DNA from 2 places in the Enterobacter sp. DVT3837 genome. Region 1 is predicted to be linked to the other one. Evidence: predicted binding sites of a transcription regulator. Region 1 holds the regulator's gene; the other holds the start of a gene.

Evidence for each region. The regulator sigma-54, encoded in region 1, starts transcription at its own class of promoters, with help from an activator protein. The targets are predictions, from matches to a motif close to GTTGGCACANNTTTCGCTNT.
Region 2: the regulator sigma-54 is predicted to act here: its motif matches at 4,970-4,989, upstream of glnK (P-II family nitrogen regulator).

Annotation. Positions count from the first base shown of each region.
Region 1 covers NZ_JBWDLA010000001.1:2,011,690-2,019,295, forward strand. Annotated here, with positions in the region: gene mtgA (monofunctional biosynthetic peptidoglycan transglycosylase) at 1-487, shown strand, start outside; gene npr (PTS phosphocarrier protein NPr) at 527-799, opposite strand; gene rapZ (RNase adapter RapZ) at 796-1,650, opposite strand; gene ptsN (PTS IIA-like nitrogen regulatory protein PtsN) at 1,696-2,187, opposite strand; gene hpf (ribosome hibernation promoting factor) at 2,270-2,557, opposite strand; gene rpoN (RNA polymerase factor sigma-54) at 2,580-4,013, opposite strand; gene lptB (LPS export ABC transporter ATP-binding protein) at 4,061-4,786, opposite strand; gene lptA (lipopolysaccharide ABC transporter substrate-binding protein LptA) at 4,793-5,347, opposite strand; gene lptC (LPS export ABC transporter periplasmic protein LptC) at 5,316-5,891, opposite strand; gene kdsC (3-deoxy-manno-octulosonate-8-phosphatase KdsC) at 5,888-6,454, opposite strand; gene kdsD (arabinose-5-phosphate isomerase KdsD) at 6,469-7,455, opposite strand; gene AC0XWG_RS09875 (calcium/sodium antiporter) at 7,469-7,606, opposite strand, start outside.
Region 2 covers NZ_JBWDLA010000001.1:391,218-398,823, reverse strand. Annotated here, with positions in the region: gene AC0XWG_RS01885 (PLP-dependent cysteine synthase family protein) at 1-668, opposite strand, end outside; gene AC0XWG_RS01880 (Lrp/AsnC family transcriptional regulator) at 784-1,242, shown strand; gene AC0XWG_RS01875 (SmdA family multidrug ABC transporter permease/ATP-binding protein) at 1,273-3,045, shown strand; gene AC0XWG_RS01870 (SmdB family multidrug efflux ABC transporter permease/ATP-binding protein) at 3,038-4,819, shown strand; gene glnK (P-II family nitrogen regulator) at 5,040-5,378, shown strand; gene amtB (ammonium transporter AmtB) at 5,414-6,703, shown strand; gene tesB (acyl-CoA thioesterase II) at 6,752-7,606, opposite strand, start outside.

The sequences.
Region 1 (7,606 bases):
CGCGGCAGAGGATCAGAAATTCCCGGAGCACTGGGGGTTCGACGTGGCGGCCATTGAGAAGGCGCTTGCTCATAACGAACGCCACGAAAACCGCGTGCGCGGCGCGTCGACGTTGTCGCAGCAGACGGCCAAAAATCTGTTTTTATGGGATGGTCGAAGCTGGGTGCGAAAAGGGCTGGAAGCGGGGTTGACCCTGGGGATGGAAACGGTCTGGAGCAAAAGACGCATTCTGACCGTCTATCTCAATATCGCTGAGTTTGGCGACGGCGTATTTGGTGTGGAAGCCGCTGCGCAGCGTTATTTCAATAAGCCTGCAAGCCGTCTAAGTATGTCAGAAGCTGCGCTATTGGCCGCTGTTTTACCTAATCCCATCCGTTTTAAAGCCAGTGCCCCATCAGGCTACGTGCGAAGCCGACAGGCGTGGATTATGCGCCAGATGAATCAACTGGGCGGGGAGGGGTTTATGCAGCGTAATAATCTCATGTAGGGCGGGTAAGCACAACGCCACCCGCCGAAGGGACGAACGTTAGTCTTCGTCAAAACCGGCGTTAAACAGCGCAATCACCGCCGCCAGCGCTTCCTCTTCCTGGGGGCCGGTGGCTTCTACTTCAATCTGGCGTCCTTTGGCTGAGTCCAGCATCAGCAGTGCGATCACGCTGTTCGCTTCCGCTTCTGTGCCTTCATCATTACGCAGCAGAACTTCTGCATCGAACCCCTGCATCAGCTCAAACAGCTTCATCGCCGGGCGTGCGTGCATGCCCAGCTTATTGGTGATCTCAACAGTTTGTTTTACGGTCATGTTTTACGTTTTTCCAGCGTGCGATGACGGGACTGAACGTTCTTTCCGCGTGAACGGAAATAATCGGCCAGCTGTTCGGCGATGTAGACCGAACGATGTTTACCGCCGGTACAGCCAATCGCCACTGTCAGGTAGCTACGATTGTTTGTTTCCAGCATAGGTAACCATAGCTCAAGGTAGCTTCGCGTCTGGTAGATAAAATTGTGAACTTCTGTGTGTCGGTCGAGGAAGGCCGCGACGGGTTTATCCAGACCTGTCATTGGACGCAGTTTTGGATCCCAGTGCGGGTTCGGCAGGAAACGCACGTCGAAAACATAATCCGCATCAATGGGGATACCGTGCTTAAAGCCGAAGGACTCGAACACCATCGTCAGTTCACGCTCGCGCTTGCCCAACAAACGGGTACGCAGCATTTCCGCCAGCTCATGAACGGACATCTCAGAGGTGTCGACGATCAGGTCAGCACGAGAACGAAGCGGCTCCAGCAGATCGCTCTCTTCGTCGATAGCGCTCTCCAGAGAGAGGTTCTTACTGGAAAGCGGATGCAGACGGCGGGTATCGCTGTAGCGGCGGATCAGGGTATTACGATCTGCATCCAGGAACAGCAACTGAGGTGAGAATTCCTCAGGCAGGTTACTCATCGCCTGCTCAAAAATTTCTGGCGATTCAGGCATATTACGAACGTCGATACTGACGGCGGCAGAGGTTTGTCTTTCCGCAAGCGTCCGAGCCAGATCGGGTAACAACACGACCGGCAGGTTATCTACGCAGTAAAAACCCATGTCTTCCAGCGCGCGCAGAGCAACGGATTTCCCCGACCCCGAACGGCCACTGACAATCATCAGTACCATGTTCCGTTTCTCCTCAGGACAACAGATGTGAAAGCCATCTCCTGGTTATGCATCATCCTGATTGCCTTCTGCTTCAGTGATAATTTGATAGAGCTCTTCATCACTTTGGGCTGAGCGCAGTCGACGGCAAATGGTTTTATCAGCCAGGCGTTTTGCGACCAGAGAAAGCGTATGCAGGTGGGTTTTCGTCTGGTCAGCAGGCACCAGCAGCGCGAAGAGGAGATCGACGGGCTGGTTATCAATGGCATCGAAGGCGATAGGGGTTTCCAGTTGCACAAACACACCGACGGCACGCAAGGTGTCTTCTTCCAGTTTGCCATGCGGGATCGCGATGCCATTGCCGATGCCTGTACTGCCCATCTTTTCACGGGTCAGGATAGCTTCGAACACTACCTGCGGCGGCAGGCCCAGCTGTTTTGCGGCCAGTTCACTGATGATCTCCAGCGCACGCTTTTTGCTCTGGCAGTGAACTGCACTGCGGGTACATTCCTGGTTAAGGACATTGCTCAGTTGAAGAGCGGAATCGTTGTTCATCATAATTTCACCTAAGCGCTAACTGTACAAATGGCCCGTTGTGTTTCACAACAGGCCGTCCTGCACCCGTTAACTGCCCGGACAATTAGTGTTGTTTCAGTTTATCTTTATGTTTATTAAGCTGTCGCGCAAGCTTATCAATCAAGCCGTCGATAGCCGCATACATGTCTTGCCCTTCCGCACTGGCATGGAGTTCACCCCCGTTGACGTGCAGGGTTGCATCCGAGATATGAGTCACTTTCTCCACTTTCAACACAATATAGACCTGATTGATCCTTTCGAAATACTGCTCGAGTTTTGCAAACTTCGCGTTCACGAAGTCGCGTAAAGCCTCAGTAATTTCGACGTTTTGTCCAGTGATGTTGAGCTGCATAGTGTCTTCCTTATCGGTTGTGTCAAACCAGCTGCTTACGCTGGTTGGACGGCGGAATGGATAAAGACTCTCGATACTTCGCAACAGTACGACGTGCCACCATAATACCCTGGTCGGACAGCATGGTGGTTAACTTACTGTCACTCAGTGGCTTCGCGGGGTTCTCCGCGGCGATCAACTTCTTCACCAGTGCGCGAATTGCCGTTGACGACGCTTCACCGCCGCCCTCGGTATTCACATGACTGGAGAAGAAATACTTAAGCTCAAAAATACCGCGTGGGCTGTGCAGATACTTCTGCGTCGTGACGCGGGAAATGGTTGATTCATGCATCTCGACGGCCTGGGCAATATCTGCCAGTACCATCGGTTTCATATACTCTTCGCCCTGCTCAAAGAAAGCCTGCTGCTGTTCGACAATACAGCGGCTGACGCGGAGCAGCGTATCATTTCGGCTCTCCAGACTTTTGATCAACCATCGCGCTTCCTGCAGATTGCTACGAATATATTGGTTGTCAGAGTCGTTTCGTGCGCTGGTGCACATGGAGGCATACTGCTGGTTGATTTGCAGGCGAGGGATGCTGTCAGAGTTCAGTTCAACGACCCAGCGGCCATTGTGTTTTCTGACCAGCACATCCGGGATCACGTACTCGGGTTCGCTGGTCTGGATCGACTGTCCGGGGCGTGGATCGAGCGACTGGATCAGATTCACCGCTTCTTTCAGCACATCTTCTTTCAGGCGTGTGACGCGCATCAGGGTGCGGAAATCGTGGTTAGCCAACAGATCCAGATGATCGCTAATGATAACGCGCGCCTCATCAATCCATGGCGTCTCTTTGCTGAACTGAGAAAGCTGGATCAGCAGGCAGTCGCGTAGATCTTTTGCCGCCACACCGACCGGATCGAAACGCTGGATACGCTTCAGAACGGCTTCAACTTCCTCAAGCTCTATCTCGTCGTCGCCCATGCTTTCCAGAATATCGTCCAGCGTGACGGTCAAATAGCCCGTGTCGTCAACGGCATCGACAATTGACGTGGCAATCGCGCGGTCGGTATCGGAGAAGGGGGTCAGTTCCACCTGCCACATCAGATAATCCTGTAGCGACTGGGTGGTTTCACCCTGATAGACCGGTAGCTCATCATCCTGGTAGTCTGCACGCGTACCGGAAGGGGTTCCGGCGGTGTAGATTTCATCCCAGCTGGCATCCAGCGGAAGCTCGTCCGGCATCTCTTTTTGTTCGAGTGCATCAGCGGTATCGAGCGCTTCTGTCTCCTGCGACTGCTGGGTATCTACCTCGTCATGAAGATCGGTTTGTTCCAGCAGCGGATTGCTGTCCAGCGCCTGCTGGAGCTCCTGCTGGAGTTCTAACGTGGACAGTTGCAACAGGCGAATTGCCTGCTGTAGCTGCGGCGTCATCGCCAGTTGTTGGCTGAGCCTTAATTGCAAACCTTGCTTCATGTTCAGAGCATTTTTCTCCGGTTCGGCGTTACGTTACCTCTACCCTATCAGAGTCTGAAGTCTTCCCCAAGATAGACGCGCTTAACATGATCATCTTCGAGGATCTGCTGCGGCGTACCGTGGGCGATCAGATTGCCCTGGCTCACAATATAGGCGCGTTCACACACGGCCAGCGTTTCACGCACGTTGTGGTCAGTGATCAGTACACCAAGCCCGCTGTCGCGCAGGTGTTCAATGATACGTTTAATGTCGATAACGGAGATGGGGTCAACGCCCGCAAACGGTTCATCCAGAAGGATAAATTTCGGGTTTGCGGCCAGCGCACGCGCGATTTCAACGCGGCGACGTTCACCCCCGGAGAGCGCCTGACCGAGGCTGTCACGCAGGTGCTCAATGTGGAACTCTTCCATCAGCTCGTTGGCACGATCCTGTCGCTGTTCGCTGGTCAGGTCGTTACGAATTTGTAGAACCGCCATCAGGTTATCGTAAACGCTAAGACGACGGAAAATAGAGGCTTCCTGCGGCAGATAGCCGATTCCGCGACGCGCGCGAGCGTGCAACGGCAGAAGACTGATGTCTTCATCGTCAATAACAATGTTGCCGGCATCGCGCGGCACAATGCCAACGACCATGTAGAAGGTTGTGGTTTTACCCGCACCGTTAGGGCCAAGCAGGCCCACAATTTCGCCGGAGTTGACGGTCAGACTGACATCTTCTACGACACGGCGGCCCTTATAGGCCTTCGCGAGATTTTTTGCAGTTAATGTTGCCATAACGAATTAGTTACTCTTCTTCTGTGCCGGGGCCTGGCCTTTACCTTTGTCCTGCAGCTGCGACGGAACCAGCACGGTGGTTACGCGTTTGCCTTTCTCGCTGGAGGCCTGCATTTTTTGCTCTTTCACCAGATAGGTGATCTGGTCGCCGGTAATATTGCTGTCCAGCTGTTCCAGATAGGCATTACCCGTCAGGATGACCAGATCCTTCGCCAGCTCATAGTGCATGTGCGTGGCGTGGCCCTTCACCGGCTTGCCGTTGTCCTGCATCTGGTAGAAGGTTGCCGGGTTGCCGTAGCCATCAATAATCTCTTTGCCCTGCTCACCACCCGGACGGGTAACGACCACTTTGTCGGCGTTGATTTTGATGGTGCCCTGGGTCATGACGACATTACCCGTAAAGGTGACGACGTTACCCTGCATATCAAGAGACTGCGTGTCTGACTCGATATGGATCGGCTGGTCGGTATCGCCCGTTACAGCAAGCGCGGGGAGACTGGTCGCCAGCATCGCACTAGCGATAATTACTTTAAGGCTGAGTTTGTTTGTTTTGAATTTCATAGGAGGTTCTAACCTTTTCAATCAGCTCGGCGTTTTTGCTGCGTAAGTTCCCGCGCATTCTTAAACCGCTGGAATTAAATGTTGTGCCATACAGAGTGACCAGATCCTGCGACGTCACATCCTGGGTCACCAGGTTGATCTGGGCATTATCCGTCGTAATTTTTCGCAGTTGCGAGTCAGGCGTCAGAGCGTTGACTTCAACGTGGCCATATAGATAAAGCATACGGTCATTTGTCAGTTTTGCCCGGTCTGACTTGATTGACCACGTCGGGACTTTGTCCTTATCAAACGTCGTCATGACAGGTTGGGTAAACCACGAAATACCGTCATCTGAAAAATATTCAACATGCTGGGCAATCAGGCGATAGTTCAGTGCCCCTTCCGGGCTGTAGACCACGGTGTCGCTGTGATCGCTTTTATAGGTTGGATCGTTATTGTTGATCACTTCCGTTTGCGTATCGTCGCGATCGGCAATATTCACGCCAATCAATACCAGTGCGACAAGCGAAAGCAGAATGATAACCCAACGTCTGGTTTTACTCATATTGATTGCCCTTTGGCCTCATCAAGCTTGCCTTGCGCCAGCAGAAGCAGATCGCAGACTTCACGTACGGCACCGCGGCCGCCATTGATGTGGGTAACGTAGTCAGCGCGTGGGAGCAACAGCGGATGCGCATCGGCAACGGCGATACTCAGGCCGACCTCAGCCATTACTGGCCAGTCAATCAGGTCATCCCCGACATAAGCCACGTTTTCCGGTGCAATTGCCAGTTTACCCACTAAATCATTGAACGCCGCCATCTTATCGGATTGTCCCTGATACAGATGGGTAATGCCCAGCGTTTCACAGCGATCTTCTACCAGTTTAGCTTTTCGCCCGGTGATTATCGCTACCTCGATACCCGAGGTGAGGGCACAGCGGATACCGTAACCGTCGCGAACGTTAAACGCTTTCAGCTCTTCACCATTATTGCCCATGTAAATCAGGCCATCGGAGAGGACCCCATCCACATCCAGGATGAGCAGGCGAATCTTTTCTGCCTTCGCCATCATATGGGTACTGACCGGACCATAACAGGTTGCAAGGAATGCACCCGCATTACTCATTGTCTTATCCTTCATTACACTACGCCTGCGCGTAGCAGATCATGCATATGTACCACACCCAGCAACTGGTCGCCATCGGCAACCATAACGGAGGTGATATGACGGGACTGCATCAGGTTCAGCACATCCACTGCCAGCGTACCCGGGCGAACGCGGATGCCGCCAGGTGTCATCACATCGGCAATGCCAAGCGTGCGGACATCTACACCCATATCAAACACGCGACGCAGGTCCCCATCGGTGAAGATCCCCTGAATTTTCATCAGATCATCGCACACGACTGTCATACCCAGATTCTTGCGGGTGATTTCCAGCAGCGCATCGCGCAGGGAGGCCGCTTTACTGACGTGAGGGATTTCATCCCCGGTGTGCATAATATCGTTGACCCGCAGAAGCAGCTTGCGCCCAAGCGCACCGCCGGGATGAGAAAGTGCGAAATCTTCAGGGGTAAAACCGCGGGCTTCCAGCAGCGCTACGGCAAGCGCATCACCCATGACCAGTGCCGCGGTGGTGCTGGAGGTCGGAGCCAGGCCCAGAGGGCAGGCTTCTTTGGGAACCTTAACGCACAGGTGAATATCGGCCGCCCGCGCCATGCTACTTTCCGGGCGACTGGTCATGCAAATGAGGGGGACATGCAGTCGCTTCAGTACCGGGATCAGCGCCAGGATCTCATTGGATTCACCGGAATTTGACAGTGCGATGACGATATCTTGCGGCGTGACCATCCCCAGGTCGCCGTGTGCGGCTTCCCCCGGGTGTACAAAGAAAGAAGAGGTTCCGGTGCTGGCAAACGTCGCGGCCATTTTGCGGCCAATATGACCGGACTTGCCCATCCCCATTACCACGACTTTACCGGCACAGTAGAATATCTTCTCACATGCCAGACTAAAATCCTGATTAATGTACTGATCTAACTGCGCCAGACCTTCACGTTCAATCTCCAGAACGTCTTTGCCTGCTTTCTGAAAGTCAAAACCCGGCTGCAATTCTATTTGCGACATAATGCGTTTCCGTTTACCCAGAGAGAAGAGGCGAGAGCCAGTACAGCATCGCCATCCATACGATAAATCCACCCGTCAACAGCGCGCCTGCGCCTTTGCCGATCTGGCGTTGCCGCCGCCAGCAGAGCAGGGCAAATATCACGCTGACCAG
Region 2 (7,606 bases), 1.6 Mb from region 1:
CAGTAGTCGAGGAACACGGAGTTTTGCGGATCAACCACCATTAGTTGGGTGTCGTAGCCCTGGCAGCGGATATAACGCCCGATGGTGGCGGAGGTGCCGCCCGTCCCGGCGCTCATCACAATGTATGAGGGAATGGGATGCGGCTCGTGGGACATCTGACGGAAAATACTGTCGGCGATATTGTTATTACCGCGCCAGTCGGTGGCTCGTTCCGCAAAGGTGAACTGATCCATGTAGTGGCCGTTCAGCTCGTGTGCCAGCATTTCAGATGCCGCATAGATTTCACAGGCGCTTTCCACAAAGTGGCAGCGTCCGCCGTAGAATTCGATCTGTTCAATTTTACGTTTCGCCGTGCAGGAAGGCATCACGGCGATGAAGGGTAAACCCAGCAGGCGGGCAAAATAGGCTTCAGACACCGCCGTTGAACCGGATGAGGATTCAATGATGGTGGTACCTTCTTTAATCCAGCCGTTACATAAACCGTATAAAAACAGTGAACGCGCCAGGCGATGCTTCAGGCTACCGGTAGGATGGGTGCTTTCATCTTTCAGATAGAGCTGAATACCGTCAAATCCCGGCAGGGAAAATCGAATCAGGTGCGTATCCGCCGAGCGCTGATAGTCGGCATTGATTTCGCTGATGGCATGTTTAACCCAGGAGCTATTCATCGTAGTTATCCGTTTGTCATTTTGTGCCCAGCATAGCGAAAAGCACAGAAAAAATTGTTGCTATCTGGCCTTTAAAATAGAATGGAGGGAGAAAAATTTTCTCTGTGAGGTGGGTATGCTAGATAAAATTGACCGCAAGCTCCTTTCATTGCTGCAAAGTGACTGTACCCTCTCTTTGCAGGCGCTGGCAGATGCCGTTAATCTGACCACCACACCGTGCTGGAAGCGCCTCAAGAAGCTTGAAGATGACGGCATTCTTCTGGGACGCGTCGCGTTATTAGATCCCGAAAAACTGGGGCTTGGGTTAACGGCATTTGTGCTGATTAAAACCCAGCATCACAGCAGCGAGTGGTATTGCCGTTTTGTCACTCAGGTTTCTGACATGCCTGAGGTGCTCGGTTTCTGGCGTATGGCCGGAGAGTACGATTACCTGATGCGCGTTCAGGTAGCTGACATGAAGCGCTATGACGATTTTTACAAACGACTGGTGAACAGCGTGCCGGGCTTGTCGGACGTCACCTCGAGCTTCGCCATGGAACAGATTAAATACACCACAGCACTACCTATTGAATAACTTCGTAAAATACCTTCAGGAACAAACCGCGTGCGATTATTTGCCCAATTAAGCTGGTACTTTCGTCGGGAGTGGCAACGCTACCTCGGTGCAGTAGCCCTGCTTATTATCATTGCCATTCTGCAGCTGATCCCGCCGAAGGTGGTGGGCTACGTCGTGGATGGCGTCACCGAACAGCATTACACCACCGCACGGGTGTTGATGTGGGTTGGCACGCTGGTGCTGACGGCCGTCATTGTCTATCTGCTGCGCTACGTCTGGCGCGTGCTCCTTTTTGGCGCTTCCTATCAGCTGGCCGTTGAGCTGCGTGAAGATTTTTACCGCCAGCTGAGCCGACAACACCCAGAGTTTTATCTGCGACATCGCACCGGGGATCTCATCGCACGCGCGACAAACGACGTCGATCGCGTGGTGTTCGCCGCAGGAGAAGGGGTGTTAACGCTGGTGGATTCTCTGGTCATGGGGTGCGCAGTCCTGATTGTGATGTCGACCCAGATCAGCTGGCAGCTCACCCTGCTGGCATTGTTGCCGATGCCGCTGATGGCACTGGCGATCAACCGTTTTGGTGAGCAACTGCATGAGCGCTTTAAGCTGGCGCAGGCGGCGTTCTCTTCACTGAACGACCGTACGCAGGAGAGTATGACCAGCATCCGTATGATTAAAGCCTTTGGTCTGGAGGACCGGCAATCAGCACTGTTTGCCGCCGATGCCGCTGACACGGGGGCGAAGAACATGCGCGTCGCGCGAATTGATGCGCGTTTTGACCCGACAATCTATGTCGCGATCGGTATGGCAAACCTGCTGGCTATTGGTGGGGGGAGCTGGATGGTGGTACAGGGCTCGTTAACCCTGGGACAATTGACCAGCTTTGCGATGTACCTGGGGCTGATGATTTGGCCGATGCTGGCATTGGCCTGGATGTTTAACATCGTGGAGCGCGGCAGCGCCGCCTACAGCCGTATTCGCGCCATGCTGGCCGAAGCACCGGTGGTGAATGACGGCAACGAAGCCGTACCGGAAGGGCGCGGTGTCATAAATGTTGACGTCCGTAAGTTTGTTTATCCGCAAACGGAACATCCGGTACTGGAGAACGTTAGTTTTACGCTCAAGCCTGGTCAGATGTTGGGCATTTGTGGCCCAACAGGTTCTGGCAAAAGTACCGTGCTCTCATTGATTCAGCGCCACTTTGACGTCACGCAGGGCGATATTCGCTTCCATGATATTCCCCTGACGCAACTGCTGCTGGACGACTGGCGAGGTCGTCTGGCGGTCGTCAGCCAGACGCCGTTTTTATTTTCGGACACGGTAGCAAACAATATCGCCCTCGGACGCCCGTCGGCGACGCAGGAAGAGATTGAGCATGTGGCGCGTTTAGCCAGCGTACATGATGATATTTTGCGTCTGCCGCAGGGCTACGAAACGGAAGTCGGGGAACGTGGCGTCATGTTGTCCGGAGGACAAAAGCAGCGAATCTCAATTGCCCGCGCGCTGCTTCTCAATGCCGAAATCCTGATTCTTGATGATGCGCTTTCCGCTGTGGATGGGCGTACCGAGCACCAGATCCTGCATAACCTGCGCCAGTGGGGCGACGGACGTACGGTGATTATCAGTGCCCACCGTTTGTCGGCGTTGGCGGAAGCCAGCGAAATTTTAGTGTTGCAGCATGGGCACATTGCCCAGCGCGGGCAGCATGAAAAACTGGCTGAGCAATCGGGCTGGTATCGCGACATGTATCGTTATCAACAGCTTGAAGCGGCGCTGGATTATGCCCCGGAGCAGGATACGGAGGCCGCTAATGCGTAAATTTGGCTCGATGTGGCCGACGCTAAAACGTCTGCTGGCCTACGGTTCACCGTGGCGAAAACCGCTGTCTGTTGCCGTGCTGTTGCTCTGGATTGCGGCGATTGCTGAAGTCAGCGGTCCACTGCTTATTAGCTATTTCATCGACAATATGGTTGCCAAAAGCTACCTGCCTCTGGGGCTGGTGGCGGGCCTGGGTGTGGCTTACGTTGGCTTACAGCTGACGGCGGCGGGGCTTCATTATGCCCAGTCGTTGCTGTTTAACCGTGCAGCCGTGGGGGTCGTGCAGCAGTTGCGTACTGATGTCATGGACGCTGCGCTGCGCCAGCCGCTCAGTGAGTTTGATACCCAGCCGGTCGGGCAGGTGATATCGCGCGTGACCAACGATACGGAGGTGATCCGCGATCTGTACGTCACCGTGGTGGCAACCGTCCTGCGCAGCGCGGCGCTGATTGGTGCGATGCTGGTGGCGATGTTCAGCCTCGACTGGCGTATGGCATTGGTGGCGATCACCATCTTCCCGGCGGTGTTGATTGTGATGATTATCTATCAACGTTACAGCACTCCCATTGTGCGTCGGGTGCGAGCCTATCTGGCCGATATTAATGATGGCTTCAATGAAGTGATCAACGGCATGAGCGTCATCCAGCAGTTCCGCCAGCAGGCACGTTTTGGCGAGCGGATGGGCGAAGCCAGTCGTTCACACTATATGGCGCGTATGCAGACGCTGCGGCTGGACGGTTTCCTGTTGCGCCCGCTGTTGAGCCTCTTCTCCGCGCTGGTGCTCTGTGGTCTGCTCATGCTGTTTGGCCTGACCACTCACGGAACTATTGAGGTTGGGGTCCTGTATGCTTTTATCAGCTACCTTGGCCGCCTTAACGAACCGTTGATTGAGCTTACGACACAGCAGTCGATGCTCCAGCAGGCCGTCGTGGCAGGGGAGCGAGTGTTCGAGTTGATGGACAGACCGCGTCAGACCTACGGCAACGATGACCGCGCGCTGCAAAGCGGGGCCATTGCCTTTGATAACGTCTCGTTTGCTTATCGCGAAGACCGGCTGGTATTGCAGGACATCACGCTGGATGTCCCGTCGCGGGGCTTTGTTGCGCTGGTGGGGCATACCGGCAGCGGTAAGAGTACGCTCGCAAGCCTGTTGATGGGTTACTACCCGCTAAGCCAAGGTGAAATTCGCCTCGACGGACGCCCGCTCGCGTCTCTCAACCATAATGTGTTACGTAAAGGCGTTGCAATGGTGCAGCAGGATCCGGTCGTGATGGCGGATACCTTCTACGCCAACGTGACGCTGGGTCGGGACTATACCCATGAACAGGTCTGGGATGTGCTGGAGAAAGTGCAGCTGGCAGAGCTGGCTCGTGGGTTCAGCGACGGGATCAATACGAAGCTGGGTGAGCAGGGGAACAATCTCTCTGTTGGGCAAAAACAGCTTCTGGCGCTGGCGCGGGTACTGATTGAAACGCCGCAAATTTTGATTCTGGACGAAGCAACGGCCAGTATTGATTCCGGTACCGAACAAGCTATCCAGCAGGCACTTGCCGCCGTGCGTGACCATACGACGCTGGTGGTAATTGCCCACCGCCTTTCCACGATTGTTGATGCGGATACTATTCTGGTGCTGCACCGTGGACAAGCCGTTGAGCGCGGTACACACCGGGAGTTGCTGGAAGCAAAAGGGCGCTACTGGCAGATGTACCAGTTGCAACTGGCAGGCGAAGAGCTGGCTGCCAGCGTGCGCGAGGAAGAGTCACTGAGCGCCTGACGCACCAAAATGAGGCGGCGCACTAACAGTCATTCCTGTTGGTGCAAAACTGAAACGCACCGTGCACCGGCATGGTGCGTTTTTTTTCACCCGTTTGTTGATCAAGGCCGCGTAACGCTCCTTGCACCGCGATTCACCCTGTTTTTCATTTCTGGCACACCCCTTGCAATATCCTCTGCGTTAGCTGCGGCCATTACCGAATTCTGACTGGAGGGGATCTATGAAGCTGGTTACGGTTGTAATCAAACCATTCAAACTCGAAGACGTGCGTGAAGCGTTGTCTTCAATGGGTATTCAGGGACTGACTGTCACCGAAGTGAAAGGCTTTGGTCGTCAGAAAGGTCATGCCGAGCTTTATCGCGGGGCGGAATACAGCGTTAACTTCCTGCCAAAAGTAAAAATTGATGTCGCGATTGCTGATGACCAGCTTGATGAAGTCATCGATGTGATCAGCAAAGCGGCCTACACCGGCAAAATTGGCGACGGCAAAATTTTCGTTGCCGAACTGCAGCGCGTCATTCGCATCCGTACCGGCGAATCTGACGAAGCGGCACTGTAAGTAACTCCTGGCACACAGTGATAGGGATCGAGAAAATGAAGATAGCAACACTTAAAACGGGTCTGGGTTCGCTGGCACTGCTGCCGGGCCTGGCGCTGGCTGCTGCTCCTGCGGTGGCAGACAAAGCCGATAACGCCTTTATGATGATCAGCACCGCGCTGGTGCTGTTCATGTCTATTCCGGGCATCGCGCTGTTTTACGGCGGCCTGATCCGTGGCAAAAACGTTCTCTCCATGCTGACGCAGGTTGCCGTGACGTTTGCACTGGTCTGCGTGCTATGGGTGGTTTACGGTTACTCGCTGGCCTTCGGCACGGGCAACGCCTTCTTTGGCAACTTCGACTGGGTGATGCTGAAAAATATTGAGCTGACCGCGCTGATGGGCAGCTTCTACCAGTACATCCATGTTGCTTTCCAGGGCTCGTTCGCCTGTATTACTGTCGGGCTGATTGTGGGCGCGCTGGCTGAACGTATTCGCTTCTCTGCTGTGCTGATTTTTGTCGTGGTCTGGCTGACGCTCTCCTATGTGCCAATTGCACACATGGTCTGGGGCGGTGGTCTGCTGGCAACGCACGGTGCGCTGGACTTCGCGGGCGGTACCGTTGTACACATCAACGCCGCGGTAGCGGGTCTGGTAGGGGCCTACCTGATTGGCAAACGTGTTGGCTTCGGTAAAGAGGCGTTCAAACCGCACAACCTGCCGATGGTCTTTACGGGTACTGCGATCCTCTACTTTGGCTGGTTCGGCTTCAACGCCGGTTCGGCAAGTGCCGCGAACGAAATTGCTGCACTGGCTTTCGTGAACACTGTAGTGGCAACGGCGGGTGCAATCCTCTCCTGGGTGTTTGGTGAGTGGGCGGTGCGCGGTAAACCTTCCCTGCTGGGTGCCTGTTCAGGGGCGATTGCCGGTCTGGTTGGCATCACGCCAGCGTGTGGTTATGTAGGTGTAGGCGGTGCGCTGCTGGTCGGCCTGGTGTCCGGTCTGGCGGGTCTGTGGGGCGTGACTGCACTGAAACGTATTCTGCGCGTTGATGACCCTTGCGATGTGTTTGGTGTACACGGCGTGTGCGGCATCATCGGTTGTATCATGACAGGTATCTTCGCCGCGAAATCTCTCGGTGGCGTGGGTTATGCAGAAGGCGTCACCATGGCTCATCAGCTGCTGGTACAGCTGGAAAGTATTGCTATCACCGTTGTGTGGTCTGCTGTAGTGGCCTTCATTGGCTATAAACTGGCGGACATGACGGTCGGTCTGCGCGTACCGGAAGAGCAGGAACGCGAAGGTCTGGACGTCAACAGTCACGGCGAGAATGCGTATAACGCATAATAAACAGCAAAACGGCAACTTCGGTTGCCGTTTTTAATGGTTGTTCCCTCAGCCTCTATTACGCATCACCCCTTCCTGTACCGTCGAGGCCACCAGCACGCCATCCTGGGTATAAAACTCCCCACGTACAAACCCGCGTGCGCTTGATGCCGACGTACTTTCCACACTGTAGAGCAACCACTCATTCATGTTGAAAGGACGGTGGAACCACATGGAGTGATCAATCGTCGCAACCTGCATCCCTTTTTCCAGGAACCCGACGCCGTGCGGCTGCAGCGCCACCGGCAGGAAGTTGAAATCAGACGCATAACCCAGCAAATACTGATGAACGCGGAAGTCTTCTGGCACATTACCGTTAGCCCGGATCCAGACCTGGCGCGTCGGCTCGGCGGTGTGACCTTTCATCGGGTTATGGAACTCGACGGGACGGATCTCAAGCGGCTTGTCACAGAGGAACTTCTCTTTGACCTGCGGTGGAAGCAGATGCGCCAGCGCGCGGGCGATGTCGGTTTCAGATTTCAGCTCGTCGGGTACCGGGGCCGGAGGCATCGCCTTCTGGTGCTCATATCCGGTTTCAGGTGCCTGGAAAGAGGCGGTCATGTAAAAGATTGGCTTACCGTTCTGAATGGCTGCTACGCGGCGCGCGCTGAAACTGTTGCCATCTCGCAAGACTTCGACGTCATAAACAATCGGTTTTGCGCTATCGCCGGGGCGTAAGAAGTAGCTGTGGAATGAATGCACCAGACGGTCTGCCGGGACAGTCTCCTTTGCAGCGTACAGCGCTTGTCCAACGACTTGCCCGCCGAAGACCTGGCGTAAGCCCAAATCTTCGCTCTGTCCGCGAAAGAGTCCTTCCTCAATTTTTTCCAGATTCAGTAATGTCAGCAGATTGTTCAGTGCCTG